DNA from 4 places in the Halanaerobium saccharolyticum subsp. saccharolyticum DSM 6643 genome. Region 3 is predicted to be linked to each of the others. Evidence: riboswitches for the same ligand, from Rfam matches in the RefSeq annotation. Region 3 holds a riboswitch; each other region holds the start of a gene.

Region 1 (3,309 bases), 130 kb from region 3:
TCTTGATAAACATAATAATTTAACCAGTTAAAAAATAAAAGATTGGCATGACTATGCCAGCGCATTAATATCTCATTATTCGGATTATCATTTCTAAAATAATTTTTAGGTACTTTAATATTCAAACCTTTTTCTTTATCTCTTAAATACTCATTTCTCAAACTTTCTCGATCATATTCTGAGTGACCTGTTGCAAATATCTGTCTGCCATTTCTGCTCTCTAGCAAATATATTCCTGCTTCTTCAGATTCTGATAAAATATTAATTTCATCAACTTTTTCTACATCTTCTTTTCTTATTTCAGTATGACGAGAATGAGGAACATAAAATATATCATCAAATCCTCTCATTAATTTAATATGTTTTTCTTTTTTATAATGTTTAAAAACTCCAAACATTTTATTATTTAAAGGATACTTTTCAATACCATAATGATGGTATAATGCTGCCTGACTACCCCAACAAATATGAAAAGTTGAAAAAACATGATGCAGGCTCCAATCCATCACCTGTTTGAGTTCTTCCCAATAATCAACTTCTTCGAATTCTAAAGTTTCAATTGGAGCACCTGTAATTATCATCCCATCATATTTGTTGTCTTTAATATCTTCGAATGTATTATAAAATTTAATCAAATGTTCTGCAGACGTATTTTTTGACTTATGGCTAGCAGGATGAATCAAATCAACATCTACCTGCAGTGGGGTATTAGAAATTAAGCGTAAAATTTGTGTTTCTGTTTGAATTTTGGTAGGCATTAAATTTAAAATTAATATTTTTAAAGATCTTATATCTTGATGAGTCGCTCTAGATTCTTTCATGACAAATATATTTTCATTTTCCAATGTTTCGACTGCTGGTAAATCATTTTGTATTTTAATAGGCATTTTCTACCACTCCTAATATTACTTTAAATATTTTTTAAGAGAAAACCCCTAAAACTATGAGGCTTTCCCTTCTAAATATCATTATTAGTTATATTCATTATTTATTAGCCGCTGTTAATGCTTGATCTAAGTCATTTTTAATATCTTCAAAGGCTTCTATTCCAATTGAGAGCCTTATTAATTCAGGTGAAATTCCAGTTTTCTTTAAATCTTCTTCATTTAACTGCTGATGAGTAGTACTTGCTGGATGAATAGCTAAAGATTTAGTATCCCCAACATTAGCAAGATGCAGGAATAATTCTAACTGATTAATAAACTTCTCAGCTGCAGCTTTCCCTCCCTTGATCCCAAAAGCTATCATTCCCCCACTGCCATTATTAAGGTACTTTTTAGCATTTTGAGCTGATTTATGATTTGATAAACCTGGATAACTAACCCATTCTACTCGATCATCGGCTTCTAAAAATTCTGCTGCAGCCTGTGCATTTTGCGAATGCTGTTTCATTCTTAAAGCTAGGGTTTCTAAACCATTAATAGTTAAAAATGAATTAAAAGGACTAGGAGAGCTGCCTAAATCTCTTAAAAGCTGAACTCTGGCCTTAGTTATAAAGGCTGCTTTTCCAAATTCTTCTTTAAATTTAACTCCATGATAACTTGGATCTGGCTCTATAAGTTCGGGAAATCTACCTGTAGCCCAATCAAAATTACCACTATCTACTATTATCCCTCCAATAGAATTGCCATGTCCAGATATATACTTCGTCGTTGAATGAACTACTATATCCGCACCATATTCAAAAGGTTTACAAAGATATGGAGAAGCAAATGTATTATCAACTATTAATGGTATTCCTGCTTGATGAGCAATTTTAGCCAATTTCTCAAAATCAGGTACAACTAAAGATGGGTTACCAATTGTTTCAATATACAATGCTTTTGTTTTTTCATTAATTGCATTTTTAAAACTGTCTGGATCCTCAGAATCTACAAAACTTACGTCGATACCCATATTTTTAAATCTATGTTTAAATAGATTATGGGTTCCCCCATAAATAGAACTACCGCTTACAATGTGGTCTCCATTTTTACAAATTGTTAAAAGTGCTATAACTTCTGCAGCCTGACCTGAAGAAACTGCCAGTGCTCCTACTCCTCCTTCTAAGGCTGAAATCCTTTTTTCTAAAACAGTATTGCTTGGGTTTTGAATTCTACTATAGATATCGCCTTCTTCTTTTAAAGCAAATAAATCTGCTGCATGTTTAGTGCTCTCAAATAAATAAGATGTTGTTTGGTAAATAGGAACTGCTGCCGCTTTTCTGTTTTTATTCGCATCATAACCTGCATGTAATGCTAAACTCTCAAATTTTAATGTCATTAAATTTCCTCCTCAAATTTTCGCTACTCAAATTTAAATTTTAAAATAATATTTCTGCTCTGCTTCTCTTCTTCGTATTGTCAAAAAATCTTTTAAATATAAAATAAAAATTAATAACAAATAAAAAAATCCCACTTCCTAAGTAAATATAGGAGTGGGTAATATATTTGCTCCTTATCTATCAGGAATCTTCCTGCTGGAATTAGCACCGGACAGATTTAACTGCTGGTTGCTGGGCTTCAAAGGGCCAGTCCCTCCACCGCTCTGGATAAGTTTTATTATTTTTTTATAACTCTAACATAAATTTATAATCTTGTCAAGAAAGAAATATAAATTAAATCTTCCCGTTTTTATTTCTTTTTTCGCTGCCGTGAACTTTTAATACCTAAAGATTTTCTGTATTTAGCAACTGTTCTTCGCGAAATATCTAAGCCATATTTGTCAACAAATAATTGTGCAAGTTTACTATCGCTAAGCGGATGAGATTTGTCTTCAGCTTCAATTTCTTCACTCAACATTGCTTTAATACTTACAGAAGAAACTCCATCAATTCCACTATTAAAGAAGAATTTCAAACTAAAAACTCCATGAGGAGTCTGTATATATTTAGCAGTTGTTGCCCGACTAACTGTTGATTCATGCATTTCAATTTCCTCAGCAACTTCTTCCATTGTTAATATTTTTAAATCTTTTAAACCATTTTCAAAAAAATCAATTTGTTTTTTTAAAATAGCTTTAGCAATTTTTCTGATAGTATTCTTTCGCTGTTCAATGCTTTTAATTAGCCAGATAGCAGATTGATATTTTTCTTTTAAATAATCACTAATTTTATCGTCATCCTGGTTTTTGAGTAAATTATAATAATATGAACTTATAGTAACAGTAGGATAAGCAGTATTTTTTTCTTCTATATAAAATTCTCCATCTTCTTTTTTAACTATTAAATCAGGATCAATATATTCTGCTTTACAGGATGCAAAACTACTATCATAATTAATATCTAATTTTTTTATTTTTTGATATACAGCTTCTATTTCGGATTGATTA
Region 2 (3,309 bases), on a different contig from region 3:
CTAGAGGAGACAGAATATGATCCCAAAATAGTTTTCAATATAATTTCGAAGGCAAAAATGGAATTGGTTCTGCCAGCTGAGCTGACAGAGAAATATGCTCAGCTTAACAATCAAGGGTCCGAACATTTTTATCAAATTGTAAGCAGAATCTATCAGGAGTATGAAAGGGTTTTAGCAAATAATAATTGCTTTGATTTCAATGATTTGATTAAAAAAACGATTGAACTTTTGGAATCTGATCAGGATATATTAAATAAATATCAAGATCAATTTCAATATATTCAGGTAGATGAATATCAGGACGTGAACCATTCGCAATATCATTTAATTTCTCTGCTGGCAGAGCCTCAAAAAAATATTTTTGTGGTAGGTGATGACTGGCAGGGTATTTATGGTTTTCGCGGAGCAGACATTAGTAATATTTTAGATTTTGAACATGATTATCCTGAGGCTGAAGTGATTAAACTTGAAAGAAATTATAGAAGTTCAAATAATATTATTTCAGCTTCCAATCAGCTGATTAATAATAACAGTCAAAACAAGGTTAAAGAGGCCTGGACTGAAGCAGATGATGGAGCCCCAATTTTTGTTGCTCGTGCAGAAAGTCCATTAGTTGAAGCTAAATATATATGTAAAAGGATTAATCATTTAGTTGATTTTTATCATTATAAGCTGAGTGATATTGCTATATTATGCCGCAGTCATTTTCAGTCAATGCAGCTTCAAAATCAGTTACCTAAGTTTAGAATTCCACATCAACTTGTGGGAGGAGTTAGTTTTTTTGATCGCCAAGAAATACGCTATTTTGTTAATTACTTAAAATTATTAGTCAATCCGAATGATAGATTAGCTTTAAAACGTCTTTTTAGAATTGAAGTTCATGGTGTAGGCGAAATTTTATTAAGTGAAATCAATAAATATGCCCGTGAAAACAAAATGAAGATTACTGATGTTTTTGAAAGCCCAACCGTTGTTAAGGGGATTGGTAACAACAAGGCTGCAAATATTATTGAATTTCAGCGGCGGGTAATCGATAGTATTTTTGATCTGCGTGAAGAAAAAATGCCAATGCATAAAAAGGCAATAGAACTTTATGAGCGGGTTGATTTTGATCAGAATGTACTGGCTGAGCTGGATGATCCAGAGGGGAGAAAAAAATATATGAATATGTTTTTGGAAGATATGGCTGATTTTCAAAAAAACAATCCAGGCCGCGGTCTTTATGATTACTTATTAATTAATAAATTAATTGCTGATAAAGATATTACAGAAGATAATCAAGAAAAAGTAAAAGTTATGACAGCTCATTCAGCTAAAGGATTAGAATTTCCGGTAGTTTTTATTATTGGGGCTGAAGAAGAAGTTTTTCCACATTTGAAAAGTTTAGAAGAGAAGGCAGCTGGTTTAAATCCTTATGCTGTTGAGGAAGAAAGAAGATTATTTTACGTGGCAATGACAAGAGCAGAAAAATTGCTCTTCATTTCTTTTTCTAAGCAGAAACTTTCAAATGAACAAGGACAATATAAGCAGATTATTCCTTCCAGATTTTTATATGAACTTCCTGAAACAAGATTGGATTTTACAGGTGTTGAAAGTAAAAAAGGTGGTTCTGGGATACAAATGCGCAAAAATGTAGAAGTGATTTAGGGTAACCAATCTAGGGTACCGGGTACTTAGAAATAATTTCCAAGTGCCCGGTGCCGAAAAAATAATCCTTGACAGATTTAAAATTGAGTGATAAACTACTAAATAACTTAAAAAGAAAATAAAAATCATCAAGAGCGGTGGAGGGACTGGCCCTGTGATACCCGGCAACCTACTTAAAATCTTTAGTAAGGTGCTAATTCCAGCATTCCGGAAAGGAATGATAGATGAGAGGCAATTAAATCCTCTCACGAGGATTTTTTTCATTTCTAACTGCTCTTGATATTTGGAGCAGTTTATTATTTTTAGAGGGTGATTAGTATTGATAAAAATTGATAATTTAACTAAACATTATCATGCAGCTCAAGGCAAAGTAGAAGCAATTAATGGTTTAAATTTAGAAGTTGCTGATGGTGAAATATTTGGAATGATAGGACCAAGTGGAGCAGGCAAAAGCACTTTAATTAGAATGCTTAATCTTTTAGAAAAGCCTACTGCTGGTACTATTAACATTAATGGTACAGATTTAACTGAATTAAGTTCACAAAATTTAAGAGCAGCCAGGCAAAAAATTGGGATGATTTTTCAGCATTTTAATCTTTTATCATCTCGGACAGTTTTGGGTAATGTGGCCTTTCCGTTAGAGATTGCAGGTGTGGGTAAAAAGAAAAGGCAAGAAAAAGCAAAAGAATTAATTGAACTTGTAGGCTTATCAGACAGAACAGATCACTATCCAGCTCAGTTGTCTGGAGGGCAGAAGCAGCGAGTAGGTATTGCAAGAGCGCTGGCTAATAACCCTGATTTATTATTGTCAGATGAGGCAACTTCTTCATTAGATCCAGAAAGTACAAAAGCTGTACTAGAACTTTTAGCTAAAATCAGGGATGAGATGAATTTAACAATTATTTTAATTACTCATGAAATGGGTGTGATCAAAGATATTTGTGATCGAGTTGCTGTTTTAGAAGCTGGAAAGATTATCGAAGAGGGAAAAATAATTGATATTTTCTCCAGCCCCCAGCAGCCTCTGACAAAAAAGTTTATTAGTTCTGTAATTGATTTTGATTTGCCAGAAAGAATTATTAAACATATAAAAAAGAAAAGACCTGGAGAATTGGTTAGGATTTCTTTTGTTGGAGAAACAACTCATGATCCTCACATTTCGGATCTTGTAAAACATTATTCTGTAGATGCCAACATATTATATGGTAATATCGATGAGATCCAGGGCGTACCATTTGGAACTTTAGTTTTAGATTTAGAGGGACAGTTAACAAATGTAGAAGAGAGTATTGCTTATTTAAGAAGTAAGGATTTAAGAGTTGAGGTGTTAGAAGATGTTTGATTTTATTACGGATTTAGCTAGGTATAATGATTTAATGATTAGTGGTCTTTTGGAAACATTATATATGGTTGGGATGTCTTTATTTTTTGCTATAGTTGGTGGAATCCCATTGGGAGTTTTAACCACTATTACCAGGCCAGGACATATACTGCCGAATAAGCCTTTCAATTTTATTTTAGATAGTGTTATTAATATTGGTCGCTCAATTCCATTTATTATTCTAATGGTTGCTGTAATTCCTTTAACCCGAATAATTGTCGGGACTTCTATTGGAACTAATGCGGCAGTAGTTCCACTTTCGTTGGCAGCGATTCCTTTTA
Region 3 (3,309 bases):
TAAAGTCTCTTTCTTTTTGGCATAGTGAAACCTTATCAGATGATTAATATCGTCTTTGAAAAAACTAGAGCCTGGAACTGCTGCAACTCCGACTTCTTTGATCATCCACTCGCAAAATTCTAGGTCATCTTCAAAATTAAATTCACTTATATCAACCATTATATAATAGGCGCCTTGAGGTTTAGTATATTTAAGTCCAATTTCGTCTAAACCTTTTAGAAAAAAATCTCTTTTCTTTTCATATTTTTTCTCTAATTCTTGATAATATTGTTCATCAAATTTTAGGGCTGTGACAGCTGCTTCTTGAAGTGGTGAGGCTGCGCCAACAGTTAAAAAATCATGTATTTGTTTGGCACCATTAATTATCTCTGCTGGTGCTATTAAATAGCCGAGCCTCCAGCCGGTTATTGAATATGTTTTAGAAAGTGAACTACAAGAAATAGTTCTTTTAAACATCCCTGGCAGTGAAGCAAAATATGTGTGCTGATATGGAGGATAAACAATATGTTCATATACCTCATCAGTGATTACAAAAGCATCATATTTTTCTACAAGTTCAGCAATGATTTCTAGTTCAGAACGGCTAAATACTTTACCACTTGGATTTGAAGGATTACAGAGAATTAAAGCTTTTACTCCCTGTTTTAAAGCTGCTTCTAGTTCTTTTGGATCAAAATTAAACTCAGGTGGTTTTAAATTTACATAAATCGGTTCTGCACCTGAGAGAATAGCATCAGCAGCATAATTTTCATAAAAAGGAGAAAAGACAACTACTTTATCGCCCGGGCTGCAGACTGTCATCATAGCTGCCATCATTGCTTCTGTACTACCACAGGTTACAACTATTTCTTTTTCTGGATCAATATCTAAGCCCATGAATTTAGACTGTTTACTGGCTAAAGCTTCTCTAAAGTTTTGTGCTCCCCAGGTAACCGAATACTGGTGAATACTGCCTTCAGCTACCTCTTTTAATGATTCTTTCAATTCCTCTGGTGGATCAAAGTCTGGAAATCCCTGAGACAGATTTATTGCCTCATATTTATTAGCTATCCGGGTCATCCTCCTGATAACTGAATCACTAAATTGATCTATTTTTTTGTTTAGTTCTGGCATATCAAAACTCCTTTTTTATATTTCACTGGTATTTGTAATTATTAAAATGCTGGTATAACTGCACCATCAAATTCTTGATTTATAAAAGTACGAACTTCTTCAGATTGATAAGCTTCCACAAATTTATTAATTAAAACATTATTTTCATCTTCAGGCCTTACTGCCACTATACAAACATAAGGTGAGTCAGCATCTTCAATATATATAGAATCTTCTTTAGGATTCATTCCAAGATCGAGGGCATAATTTGAATTAACAGCAGCTGCTGCTACATCAGGTATAACTCTAGCGGTTTGAGCAGCTTCAACTTCATGAAATTTCAAATTACGGGGATTAGCTTCAATATCCAAAATAGTCGCATTAATTCCGACTGAATCATTTATTTTTATTAAGCCAGCTTTTTCAAACAAAAGTAAGGCTCTACCACCATTTGTTGGATCATTTGGGATTGCTATAGTAGAATTTTGTGGAATTTCACTTAATGATTCATATTTATCAGAATAAATAGCAATCGGAATTACAATAGTTTTTGCTGCTGAAACTAAGTCTAGATTTCGATCAGATTTAAATCGTTGAAAATATGGTAAATGCTGAAAAGTATTTGCGTCCAAACTGCCATCTGCAAGTGCTAAATTGGGAGTTACATAATCAGTAAATTCCACAATTTCAAGTTCTATATTTTCTTCTGCAAGGACAGGCTTTACAGCCTCTAATATTTGAGCAAAAGGACCTGCAGTTGCTCCAACTTTCAACACTGAAGCTGACGCCATTACTGTATTCGCTGCTAAAAATAAATATAAAGCCACTGCTAAAACTACTCCACTACTAATTAAAATTGATTTTATTGTTTTTTTCATAATTTAAATTCTCCTCTACTTTTTTAATATTAATAATTTTTTTGTTTCACAATTTGAATAAAATTTTCTTTAACTTTTTGCTTTTCACCTCCTACTGATAAATCATTATTTTAAAAAAATATCAATATATAAAAATAAAACCACTCTTACTATATAACAGCAAAAGTGGTAAAAAATAAACCCTCCTGAGAGGGTTTCTATATTCCTCTCATCTGTCATTTCTTTGAAATGCAGGATTTAGCACCTTACCTTATTGGTAGGTTGCCGGGTTTCAAAGGGCCAGTCCCTCCACCACTCTTGATGAATTATTAAATTTTATTTTTTACTAGTATTTGATTATAGAGAATATCATCTTATTTTTATTTTGTCAAATTTATAAGCCCATTAATTCTTTATATTTTAATCCGAATCATACAGGCACTCATTCAATTTACAGCCTTCAGCTATTATTTTTTTTATGCTCAAGCAGCCACATTTTCCGCCAGATTCCTGCCCCATAACCGCCTACCTCACCACTGCTTGCAGTTACTCGGTGACAGGGGACAATAACTGGAATACTGTTTTTATTATTTGCATTACCCACTGCTGCTTTATTATTATCTATTGCTTCTGCAACCTCTTTATACGAAAAAGTATTCCCATAGGGTATTTCTAAAAGCTGTTCCCAGACACTTTTTTGAAAATCTGTACCTTCTAACTTAAGAGGTAGTTTGAATTCTTTTCTCTCTCCCATAAAGTATTCATCCAGCTTATCTTTTGCTTTTAAATAATTCACTTCTTTGTTTTTAATATTTAATGTTTTTTCCATAATTATAAATCTCTCAATTAAAAAATATAATTTTTAATACCTATTTATTAAATTTTAACATTTACACTGTTTTTAAACAACTATATTTAACACAAAAAACCTGTTTAACCACAGCTGAAATTAAAACTGCAGTAAAACAGGTAAATATAAACTATTTCTTAAATTAAATGCTTTCTATTACTCTTTCAAGTCTTGACTTTATTTCTTGAGCGATTTCATTGACTTTTTTGTTCTCAGACATCCCCAGTGCCTTTTCTGGATCAATTGCTGCAACTTTTATTTCTTGTTTATCATTTTCAAAAATAATAACATTACAGGGAAGCAGGAGTCCCAGTTCTGATTCTTCTCCTATTCCTTCAAAAGCAAAGGCAGGATTACAAGCTTCAAGTATTAGATAGTTATTCATATCTTTATCTAGCTTTTCTTTAAAGGTCTTTTTCATATCAATTTCTGCAAGTACCCCAAAACCTTCTTCTTTTAATTCACTTTTTACTTTACTGACTGCATCCTGATAAGAAAGTTCAACACTTT
Region 4 (3,309 bases), 410 kb from region 3:
GAAATTCTTTCACTTAATTCTTCTATTTTTTTTATATCAACTTTATCTATTAAGTGAATTATTTCTTCATTTGTTTGGGGAAAATTTCCACGAATTAATTTCTTGAATAATTCTCGTTCACCTTTTTCTAATCCCTTTTCTTCTCCAATTCTTAAACCTTCCAGTCTTAACTTATCAGCTGCTGATACCACAATATCCCCCTCCTTTTTCATACCTTTTAATTTTAATTTTTCTCCCAATAGATAATAATCAAATTTCTCTCTACTATCAGCAATATAATTTATACCTAATTGAAAAATATCCCTATCAACACCAATTGAGCCAGTAAAAATATGACCGGCAAAAAAGAAATTATTTCCTGATAAACAACTGTAATATCTTTTATCTTTGAAATCTTAAAGAATTTTAAAGTCAACCGTACTCTTCTATCTCCTAATAATTTTAAATTAGAATCATTAGAAAAATCATAAAATACTGTTTCAAAATCTGGGAGATATTTATTTAGATCATAATTCTCAATCATATTTTGATCAAAATATTCTGAAAAACTTTTTATAACTAGACCACCGTTTTCTCCGTGGTAAAATAAGATTGGAATAATAAAAGATAAATTTTTTATTCCCTTTGTTCGTTTTTCCCGCATCCATATTCTAGCCAAATAATTAAAAATCTGCATTACTGACCATTTGTCATTATAACTTTTGTGTTCAAAAAGTAGATAAACTCCGTATTTTTTATTCTCTATTTTTGATTTAAACAATAAATCAGAATAATAACTGCTTTTTCCAACATAAGAAATTGGTCTGTGATCAAGTTCACTGAAATCAACAAATTCTCTCAAATTTTGCGGCAGATAACTCTGCAGAAAATTTCTTGTAATATCTAATCTGCCAAAAGTTTGCTTAAAAAAAATCACCATGAGGTGTATTTGATTTTTCAGGCACGGCAATTTTCCCTTCTAAATATATTTTACCATAACTTAAAGCTTAAGTTCAATGATAACATAAATATTATACCATTAATTGTAAATTATAGCAAATATATTCTCTTATTCATCTTTTCTTTTTTGGTTGCATTTCTCATATTTCTTAAATAGATAGCTGCTCCACCGATTTCAGCTGTAATCTGTCCATCAACAATATTGTTAATCTTAATGTCAATCTTTTCTATTAAATTATCAAGTTCTTCAGCCTTTAAATTATAAAGCTCATCTTTAATACTTTTCATATCATGTTTTAATGCCTCAACAGGGATCTTAACTAAAAATTTCTTTCCATTTAATAATTTAACCAATGTCATTTCAAACTCTATTAATTTTAATTCCAATTCAAATAGCTCCAGTTTCTTATATTCCTTTTCCAATTTATCAATATCATTCCTGAGTTTTAAAAGCATTTAATCATCTCCCAATATTATTTTTTTAATATTAGAGAGCTGGACCCGGCTGAAAGTTATGCTAGATGCTTAGCCTTAATTGCTTCAATTTCTTCCTGCAGCATTTGATCAATTTTTGTGCTGTGATTTTCTCTTTTCTGTTCAACCAATTTTTCAAGATTTTGGTGCCACTCTTTTTCTGCATGAGGACATTTAAAACGATCAAATCTTGTTTTCTTTTTGGCCATGGCTGAGCCAAAATCTTTATAGTCCAAAACATTTCTTTTTACCTCACATTTGCTATCACAAACATTACAGGACATTTCTTTTGTTGTACCAGGTTTCTTATTAAAAATTGTTAGACCAGTAGTATACGTATAAGCCATTATATTCCTCCTAACTTTAGTTTTAAAATAATAAAAGCCCTTCTCAATAAGAGAAGAGCCCATAGATATTCATCAGCTTCTTTCTTATCTTTCAGCACAACTGCTGCGGAAATTAGCACCTTCCCTGACGGGGGTTGCTGGGTTTCAACGGGTCCGATCCCTCCACCACTCTTAATAAGAGTAGAATTATTAAATTGTGATCATATAGTAACATGGAAAATGATAAATATCAAAATATTTTTAACCAGCTTTATTATCAATCATTTTATTAGATTTAATTTTTATTATACTTTCTTGATTAGGATTTAAATTGATATTAGCATCTAAAGCTTTAGCTAATTTAAGTAATGTACTTAATTTAGGGAGCACTTCTTCTGACTCCAGCCTGGCAATCGCTGACTGCTTTAATCCTGATTTTTCAGCCAAATCTGTTTGAGTCATGTTTTCATCAAGTCTTAATCTTATTAAATCAGCTGAAATTTTAGCTATTAAAATATGACGTTCATACTCTTCTTCTGACATAGATGACTTTACTATTTGATCAAATTCATCCCAGTTTTTCATTATATTAACCCCCTAATCGACTTTCACACTCTTAAATTAATTATAACATCGATGTTATAATTAATAAAGAATAACCATATTGGAATCATTATATATTTAATTAGAAAGTATAGCTAATTTTATTATCACCCATCATAATAAACCAGCTGCTTCTTCAGCCTCCTGATTCCACCTCTCGGATTATCAACATCTCCCTCATAGCGGGGAATAAGATGCTGATGCAGATGCATTACAGTCTGACCGCCGGAATAGTTAACATTAAAACCAATATTATAGCCGTCCGGATTATATTCTGCCTCTAAGATTTTTTTACACTCTTTTGTCAGTTCAAAGATGGCTATTATTTCTGCTTGAGTGGCTTTAAAATAACTGGCAAAATGCCGCTTTGGTATCACCAGCATGTGGCCTTCATTAACTGGAAATTTATCGTAAATAACAAAGGCCAGCTCATTTTCAATAATATAATCTTCTTTTGGATAATCACAAAATACACAGCTCATTATATTTGACCTTCTTTCTATTAATCTAAGCTTTTACATTCTTCTGTATAAACTTTAGTAGACTTTTTTAATAATAAATCTTATATCAAAAACCTAGTTACCCAGATAAAAGCCATTACTGATATTCTTTTTCTAACTGTTCAATTATTCATCCTCATTAACATACTGCTCTGAATTTACAATCTTATCAATCCTATTTTCAAAAGCCTTAAGCTTTAGCGGCCATTGATTGCAGCCATAGTCATTCTTTATTTTTCTTTCTCTTCCGTCATCCATTTTAATTTCCGTAATACAGCTCGGCGAATCACTTGACATCATCGTAACCATCTGCTCTTTTATATTAAAATAATCATATTTATATATAACTTCATTTAGTTTTTCAATTGATTCAGCACTTAACTGCCAGCTTTTAAATCCCTCAATTCGAACAAATAATTCCCCAAAATAATTGACTTTGCCATCAGCAAAAATATCTAATTTATATA

Evidence for each region. Region 3 has a riboswitch for S-adenosylmethionine ahead of HSACCH_RS02180 (MetQ/NlpA family ABC transporter substrate-binding protein). Riboswitches for the same ligand answer to the same signal wherever they lie in the genome.
Region 1: it holds a riboswitch for S-adenosylmethionine, as region 3 does, so the genes downstream of both, HSACCH_RS02785 (O-acetylhomoserine aminocarboxypropyltransferase/cysteine synthase family protein) here and HSACCH_RS02180 (MetQ/NlpA family ABC transporter substrate-binding protein) in region 3, are expected to answer to the same signal.
Region 2: it holds a riboswitch for S-adenosylmethionine, as region 3 does, so the genes downstream of both, HSACCH_RS09655 (methionine ABC transporter ATP-binding protein) here and HSACCH_RS02180 (MetQ/NlpA family ABC transporter substrate-binding protein) in region 3, are expected to answer to the same signal.
Region 4: it holds a riboswitch for S-adenosylmethionine, as region 3 does, so the genes downstream of both, HSACCH_RS03975 (hypothetical protein) here and HSACCH_RS02180 (MetQ/NlpA family ABC transporter substrate-binding protein) in region 3, are expected to answer to the same signal.

What each region holds. Positions count from the first base shown of each region.
Region 1 covers NZ_CAUI01000005.1:494,291-497,599, reverse strand. Annotated here, with positions in the region: gene metA (homoserine O-acetyltransferase MetA) at 1-887, opposite strand, end outside; gene HSACCH_RS02785 (O-acetylhomoserine aminocarboxypropyltransferase/cysteine synthase family protein) at 985-2,262, opposite strand; SAM riboswitch class I at 2,434-2,537, opposite strand; gene HSACCH_RS02780 (RNA polymerase factor sigma-54) at 2,613-3,309, opposite strand, start outside.
Region 2 covers NZ_CAUI01000021.1:259,907-263,215, forward strand. Annotated here, with positions in the region: gene HSACCH_RS09650 (ATP-dependent helicase) at 1-1,647, shown strand, start outside; SAM riboswitch class I at 1,770-1,878, shown strand; gene HSACCH_RS09655 (methionine ABC transporter ATP-binding protein) at 1,967-2,989, shown strand; gene HSACCH_RS09660 (methionine ABC transporter permease) at 2,982-3,309, shown strand, end outside.
Region 3 covers NZ_CAUI01000005.1:366,768-370,076, reverse strand. Annotated here, with positions in the region: gene HSACCH_RS02185 (pyridoxal phosphate-dependent aminotransferase) at 1-1,113, opposite strand, end outside; gene HSACCH_RS02180 (MetQ/NlpA family ABC transporter substrate-binding protein) at 1,155-1,970, opposite strand; SAM riboswitch class I at 2,176-2,277, opposite strand; gene HSACCH_RS02175 (methylated-DNA--[protein]-cysteine S-methyltransferase) at 2,410-2,778, opposite strand; gene HSACCH_RS02170 (DUF302 domain-containing protein) at 2,942-3,309, opposite strand, start outside.
Region 4 covers NZ_CAUI01000005.1:774,583-777,891, reverse strand. Annotated here, with positions in the region: gene HSACCH_RS03990 (DUF4351 domain-containing protein) at 1-191, opposite strand, end outside; gene HSACCH_RS03985 (Rpn family recombination-promoting nuclease/putative transposase) at 287-919, opposite strand; gene HSACCH_RS03980 (hypothetical protein) at 1,030-1,395, opposite strand; gene HSACCH_RS03975 (hypothetical protein) at 1,452-1,760, opposite strand; SAM riboswitch class I at 1,842-1,941, opposite strand; gene HSACCH_RS03970 (helix-turn-helix domain-containing protein) at 2,001-2,324, opposite strand; gene HSACCH_RS03965 (HIT family protein) at 2,450-2,827, opposite strand; gene HSACCH_RS03960 (DUF6438 domain-containing protein) at 2,969-3,309, opposite strand, start outside.